2 regions of the Microbacterium arborescens genome follow, and region 1 is predicted to be linked to the other one. Evidence: predicted binding sites of a transcription regulator. Region 1 holds the regulator's gene; the other holds the start of a gene.
What was found. The regulator LexA, encoded in region 1, represses DNA repair genes until DNA is damaged. The targets are predictions, from matches to a motif close to TCGAACANNTGTTCGA.
Positions count from the first base shown of each region.

Region 2: QUC20_RS13660 (HNH endonuclease signature motif containing protein) is a predicted target of LexA. The motif match lies at 2,089-2,104, and genes of this name have one in related genera.

Region 1 is NZ_CP128474.1:1,074,470-1,077,873, forward strand. Features, by position in the region: gene QUC20_RS05030 (dipeptidyl-peptidase 5) at 1-1,605, opposite strand, end outside; gene lexA (transcriptional repressor LexA) at 1,673-2,338, opposite strand; gene QUC20_RS05040 (LysM peptidoglycan-binding domain-containing protein) at 2,595-2,954, shown strand; gene QUC20_RS05045 (histidinol-phosphate transaminase) at 3,026-3,404, shown strand, end outside.
Region 2 is NZ_CP128474.1:2,902,010-2,905,413, forward strand. Features, by position in the region: gene QUC20_RS13645 (hypothetical protein) at 1-469, opposite strand, end outside; gene QUC20_RS13650 (hypothetical protein) at 688-1,098, shown strand; gene QUC20_RS13655 (hypothetical protein) at 1,113-1,985, shown strand; gene QUC20_RS13660 (HNH endonuclease signature motif containing protein) at 2,139-3,404, shown strand, end outside.

The sequences.
Region 1 (3,404 bases):
CGGGCCGATGAGCCCGTCGAGGTAGCGCGCCTCGAAGTCATGCGTCTCAGCCGCCAAGGCGCGTGCGTCGCCGACGCCGTACCGCGAGACGCCGGCACCGAACACGTCGGTTCCGACCAGCGCCGCGAGCACGGTCCAGCCGCCCGCGGAGCCGCCCTCGATCGCGAGACGTGACGGGTCGGCGAGTCCGTCGGCGGCGAGCCCTCGGGCAGCGGTCGCGACATCGTCGACGTCCACGACGCCCCACTGGCCCTTCAGTCGTTCGCGGTACGAGCGGCCGTAGCCCGTCGAGCCGCCGTAGTTGACGTCGAGCACGCCGATGCCGCGACTGGTGAAGTAGGCCACCTTGCTGTCCGCCGTACCGCCCACATGCGAGGTCGGACCGCCGTGTACCCACACGAGGTACGGTGGCAGCTCATCGGTCGGCGCTTCGACGTCGGGATTGGTCGGCGGGTAGGCGAAGGCGTGCACGGGGCCGTGCGGGCCTTCGGTCGTCAGCTGACGGGCGTGCGGAATCCATGCCGCATCGACATCGGGAGCGCCGCCGCGCACCGCGGTCGCCTCGCCGCTGTCCAGATCGACGATCCACAGCCCCGTCGCGCCCGGCATCGTGCCGCTGACGAGGGCGCTGCTGCCCGCGACATCCTCGATCTGCAGCCGCGCTGTGGCGGGTACCGGGAGCGGGACGGCGCCACCGTCGCGGTCGATGACGACGAGCTGATCCGATCCGTGCGTGCGGACGGCGACGACGCGGCCGTCATCGAGCGGCGCGTACCAGCGGGTTCCCAGCACCCACAGCCCGCCGCCTGTGTCAGCGTCGGCGGGGGAGATCGGGGCCGGGTTCGCGTCGGCGTCGGGGTCGACGCGGTAGAGGTTCCAGCGCCCGGTCGGCTCGTCGACGACGACGAGCTGGCCATCGGGGGTCCATTCCGGCTGAAGCGCGGCCGTGCTGCCACCGGCGACGTCACGGACCCGGTGCGGGGCGCGGAGGTCGACGACGCGGATGCGGGTGCGGTCCCAGGGCATGTCCGGGTGGTCCCAGGCCACCCAGGCGAGGTGCGAGCCATCGGGTGAGAGGGCGGGCTGGGCGACGAAGTCGCTGCCGCCCGCGAGCTCGGTCACGCCCGAAGCGTGGGCGCCCGTAGCGCCGTCGATGCGCACGATGTGGCGTTCGGGAGTGCCCTCTGAGCGTTCGCGTTCGCGCACCGCGAGCAGGACGCCGCGCTGCCAGCGAAGCCCGCCGTAGTGCGTGCCGCTCTCGTCGGGGGTGAGCGCCTCGGGCTCGCCGCCGGGGCGGAGGCGACGGATGCGCTGGTCGGACTTGTCGACGAAGAACAGATCGCCGTCATCGGAGACCGCCCACGCACCTCCGCCGTACTCGTGGACGCGTGACCGGGCGTTCCAGGGGGCGGGAAGGACGACCTCGACCTCGCCGTCGCCTCGGCGGCGCACGACGGCGACGCGGCCGCCCTCGTCGGGCAGCGACTCGCCCCACCAGACCTCATCGCCGACGAAGCCGGCGCCGTCGAGGCGCAGTGACGACGAGCTCGCCCACGATGCGGTCAGGGGAGAAGGCCAGGAACCGTAGGGCAGTTGCTGCGACATACCGCCACGCTACGCGAGCCGCGGCACCCCGCGGCGAGATGACGGGAGGTGCGCGGCGGCGCGCGGGTCAGACGGCGCGGAGGACGGCGACCACCTTGCCGAGGAGCGTCGCGTCGTCGCCGAGGATCGGCTCGAAGGCGGAGTTGCGGGGGAGGAGCCAGGTGTGACCGTCGCGCTGACGGAGTGTCTTCACGGTCGCCTCGCCGTCGAGCATCGCGGCGACGATCTCTCCGTTGTCGGCTGTCGCCTGTGCGCGCACGACGACCCAGTCGCCGTCGCAGATGGCCGCATCGATCATCGAGTCGCCGACGACCTTGAGCATGAAGAGCTCTCCCTTGCCGACGAGCTGGCGTGGCAGCGGGAAGATCTCCTCGACCTGCTGGTCGGCGGTGATCGGGACCCCGGCCGCGATCCGGCCCACGAGAGGGACCAGGGCGGCGTCGCCGAGAGCGGGCGCCGCATCGGCCGGGTTCTCACCGGCCGTGCCGGGGAGGTCGATCAGGACCTCCATCGCCCGGGTCTTGCCGGGGTCGCGGCGGAGGTAGCCGCTGAGCTCGAGCTGGTTCAGCTGGTGGGTGACGCTCGAGAGCGACTTGAGGCCGACCGCGTCGCCGATCTCGCGCATGCTCGGCGGATAGCCGTTGCGGGCGATCGCGTGCTGGATCACCTCGAGGATCGCGAGCTGCTTGTCGCTCAGATTCTTGCGTCGTCGCGTCTGCGGCTTCTCGCTCATACCGCCGGTCTCCTGTCGTCACGCCCCGTCCCCGACCCGATGTCGGAGGTTCGTGGTGGGCTCTCGCTGTCGAAAAGGTAGCCCGATACGACGGCGACATCACGGAACGCTCCGCGTGTCTCTTCGATCGGTCTCCGATTTCGGTGGGTGGTTGACACCACACAATATCGAAGATACGTTCGGAACCGAAGTTCGCACCCGTCTCTCCCGGCCGAGAGGCGAGGGCGAATCTTCCTACCGCTCCCGAGGAGATGTCATGACCACGATCGATGCCCGCTTCGCACCGGCCCCCCGTACCCGCCTGCGTATGACGCGCCGCGGACGCCGCGTCGTTGCGACGATCGCCGCCCTCCCGGCGGTCGTCGCCATCACTGCGGTCGCACTCTCCGGCGGTGGCGCGCTCGCCTCGAACGACGCAGGGGCGCCCGCGGGCTCGTTCACGACCGTCACCGTGATGTCGGGGGAGTCCCTCTGGTCGATCGCCGAAGAGGTCGCCCCCGCGGCCGACCCCCGCGACGTCGTCGACGCGATCGTCCGACTCAACGCGCTCGGCTCGGGTCAGCTCGAGGCCGGCCAGACGCTGGCCATCCCGCTCGAGTACACGGGCGCCAGCTGACGAGCTGCTGCGCGCGGTGAGTCCGCCGAGTTCGGTCACTCGACGACGCGCTGCGGCCTAGCATGGGTGGGATGAGCCCGAGTCTGGATGATCTGCCCCTCAGAGACGATCTGAGAGGCCTCACCCCGTACGGTGCCCCTCAGGCGCCGCTCCCGGTCGCGCTGAACGTCAACGAGAACACGCATCCGGTTCCCGAAGAGGTCGCCGACGACATCCTGGATGCCGTCGCCCGTGCCCTGCGAGATGTCAACCGCTATCCCGATCGAGAGTTCACCCACCTGCGCGAGTCCTTCGCCGAGTACCTGGGCCACGGTCTCACGGCGGATCGGATCTGGGCTGCGAACGGATCGAACGAGGTGCTGCAGCACCTGCTCCAGGCCTTCGGCGGACCGGGCCGCACCGCGATGGGCTTCGGCCCCACCTACTCGATGTACCCGCTGCTGACGCGCG
Region 2 (3,404 bases), 1.5 Mb from region 1:
ACGCCGAGGGAAGGTCGTCGACGGTGTAGGGCTCACCGTTCTGATACATCCCCGCGACTCCCCAGTCAGCCCAGTAGCGTTCGACCATCCCGTATGACGATTCGTCGACCGTGCATCCGGCGTCGGTCAGATGAGCCCGATATCCGGCGATCACCTCCCCCGGGTCGCCGCTCGCAGCCGCAACGAGCCACCGAGAGGAACGCGAGCAGGTCCACGCGCTGAGATCCTGGACCCACCAGTTCCTTCGCCCCGGGGAGCAGACATCCGTGGTCTCCGTGGTCAGCACGACCCCGCCGGCCGCTCGCGAAAGCGCTGCTTCGGCCGCCGCCGCGGCATCCGCACGCTGCGCCACCGTGTACGGGTCGTACTCCTGCGGGTCGACTCGTCCCTGCGAACACGCGGCCATCGCGAGCACGAGGACGACGCACCCGACGGTCGCGACGAACAGGCGGCGCGGCCTTCGCGCCACGCTCCGTCGCATCACGTTCAATTGGTCACCGCCCGGCTCGAGCGGGCACCGCCGCGTCTGCCGAAGCGACCGAGTGTCCCCGCGGCGTCACTCTAGCGATCACGGTTACCTGCGTGCCTTTCGCGCGTCCACGCGAGTGACATCGGCGCGACCTGACGGGCGAAGTCACATGCCCGGCACCGTCACGGCGGCGAGGCGCCCACCGGCAGAATCGCCTTATGAGAGTCCTCGCGACAATGCTCTTGCGTAGCCGACGGCCGCCTCGTGATGCCTCGCTGAGCGCACCCGCCGACACCGATCCGGTTGCCGAAGAGGAATCGGTCGCGGACGATCTCGCCGACTTGCTGCGAGCCCATGACGAGGACTTCTCGCAGTACGCGCGGACTCTGGGCGCAACGCTGGGGCGCGGAGTCGCCGTCCTCACGCTCGTCTCACTCTTCGCCCTCACCCAGCTCAACCCAGACGCGCCGCGGCTCGTCCTGCCGCGGTTCGACGGCGGCGACGCACTCGCCGCGTTCGGTGTAGTCGGCCTGTTCGTCACCACTCTGCAACTCGCCGTCCGAGACCCTGGGGCGCTTCAACAGCCCACTGCATCGGGGGGGGGGGACGGCAGCAACTCCTCCCACTGATCGCCGCGCTGCTCGTGCCCACGTCACTCGGCTTGGGCATCTACATCGCCATCCCATACATGATCGAACCCGCACCGACCGGCATCGACCTGGTGCGCGGCTTCGGCCCGATAGCTCTCGGAATTCTCCTGGCGCTATTCGCGGCAGACGCCGCGGCGGCAGTCCCCCTCCCCCCGACCGACCCGGCTGTGCGACGCACGCGCCGAAAGATCGCCGCGGAAGAGCAGCGCGCAGCTCTCACCGCGCTCAAGCGCCGCGCGGGGCCGCCATCTATGCGAGGGGTGATCAGTGACATTGCGCGCGTCATCGGTCTCATGGTCGCTCAGCTCCTCATGCTCAACGCGGTCGCCCCTACCGACACTGACGTGGTCATCCTCGCCATGGTCGGCGTCTCGGGGACGATCGTCATCGCGAGTATCGAATCGGCCGACGGGACGAACCCGATCGGCGCTGCGGCCGACGCTCTTCTTCGATTCACCGTCGTCACCTGCAGCAACGCCGGGATGGCGTTCTACCTCACCGGCCGGCGGCGGCCGCGCTCCGACGATGGCCCCGCCGAGAGCCGGCTTCTCCGGGCGATCGCAATCAAGCTCGCAGAGGGCAAAGCGAACCGGCTCGACGACGGTGTCCTGCGGGACGAAAGCAAGCGCCCTGCGACGCTGCCGTTGAACCGGCTCGCTGTCATCAGCCCGTTCGTCAGCGTCGTGTTCCCCCTCGGGCTGATACTCGCCGCCGCAGCGGGCGAACAGATCGCCACGGCCTCACCGCCGAAAGAGCGCGGCGAAGGGTGGGCGCGAGCTGCGGAGGTGATCTCGTGGGCCGTTGCAAGCCTTCTGCTGATCGTCCCCGCCGTGGCGCTCGCGATTTCCACCGCAACTATCACGTGAGTCGTCACTGCCAACCTGCCGAATCCCGACTCGGTGTAGAGGAGCGGGCTCCGCCGCGGCCGTCCATTCCTCCACAACCGAGCCGCAAAACAGTTCTCCACAGCCGTACGGATATTCGAGGAGAATGTCTGACTCCCTCGCAATAATGGGAACATGACATCGAACGGCGAAAGCTCATACGAACCGGATGCCGGCTCGTCGAGCGTGCCGTACGCGGGCGTCATCGATCGGGTGTCCGAGGCAGACGACCTGCTCCACGCAGCGAACATCGCGATGACTCGTGCGCTCGCCGAGGCGGGGCGCAGCGCTCTGCGCGTCGCTGCGCGCTCGGGCGAGCGGCCGCGTGGCATGGGGTCCGACATGGAGATGCGCTCGATCGCCGCCGAGATCGCCGGAGTGAGGCGGTCGCACGACCGCCGCGCGCAGAACGAGATCGACCACGCGCTGACCATCGTCGACGACTACCCCGTCGTCTTCGAGGCATGGGAGCGGCAGCGCATCACGCGCGAGCACGTCGACGTCGTCATCCGGATGGGATGCGGCCTCGCCGACGACATCCGCGACGACTACGCACGGCAGGCGATCCTCGTCTGCGAGCGCGACATCGCCTCCCGGGTGCGCGAACCGCTCCGCAACCTCGCCGCCCGGATGGGGTCCGAGTCCTTCGCCGAGCGGCACCGCAGCGCCGCGGCGAAGCGAGGCGTCTGGGTGACCCACGGCACCGACGGCATGTCCGAACTCAGCGCCACCCTGCCGACGGTCATCGCCGCAGGCATCCACGACCGCCTCACCTCCATGGCGCAGTCCGTCAAAGACGCACGCGCCGCCGCCGGTGGGGCGCCGGTGGAGGATTCTGCACCCGACGTCCGCACGATGGATCAGCTCCGCGCCGACATCCTCGGCGACCTGCTGCTGGGCGGCGCCCCGGTCGTCGATCCCACGTACGGCAGCGACGCCGCGGGGCCACTGGGTGCGATCCGGGCGCAGGTCCAGGTGACGCTGAGGTCCGAGACGGTGACCGGCACCGACGAGGCCCCCGCCGAACTGGTGGGCGCCTCGCTCATCGACGCCGACACCGCCCGCAGACTCGCCGGCCGCGCCAGGATGTGGAACCGGCTCTTCATCGACCCCATCACCCGCACCCCGGTCGAGGTCGACACCTACCGGCCGCCCGCGGCGATGAGCAGACTGCTCAAGGCAAGAGATCAACACTGCCGATTCCCCGGATGCCGCCGGGCCGCGATCCGGTGCGAACTCGACCACACCATCGACTACGCCCTCGGTGGGCACACGCACATCTTCAACCTTGCCCACCTGTGTCAGCGACACCATTCGATGAAGCAATTCACCCGGTGGGAAGTCAGACAGATCGGCGGCGGGGTCATGGAATGGACCTCGCCCCTGGGCCGGGTCTACCGC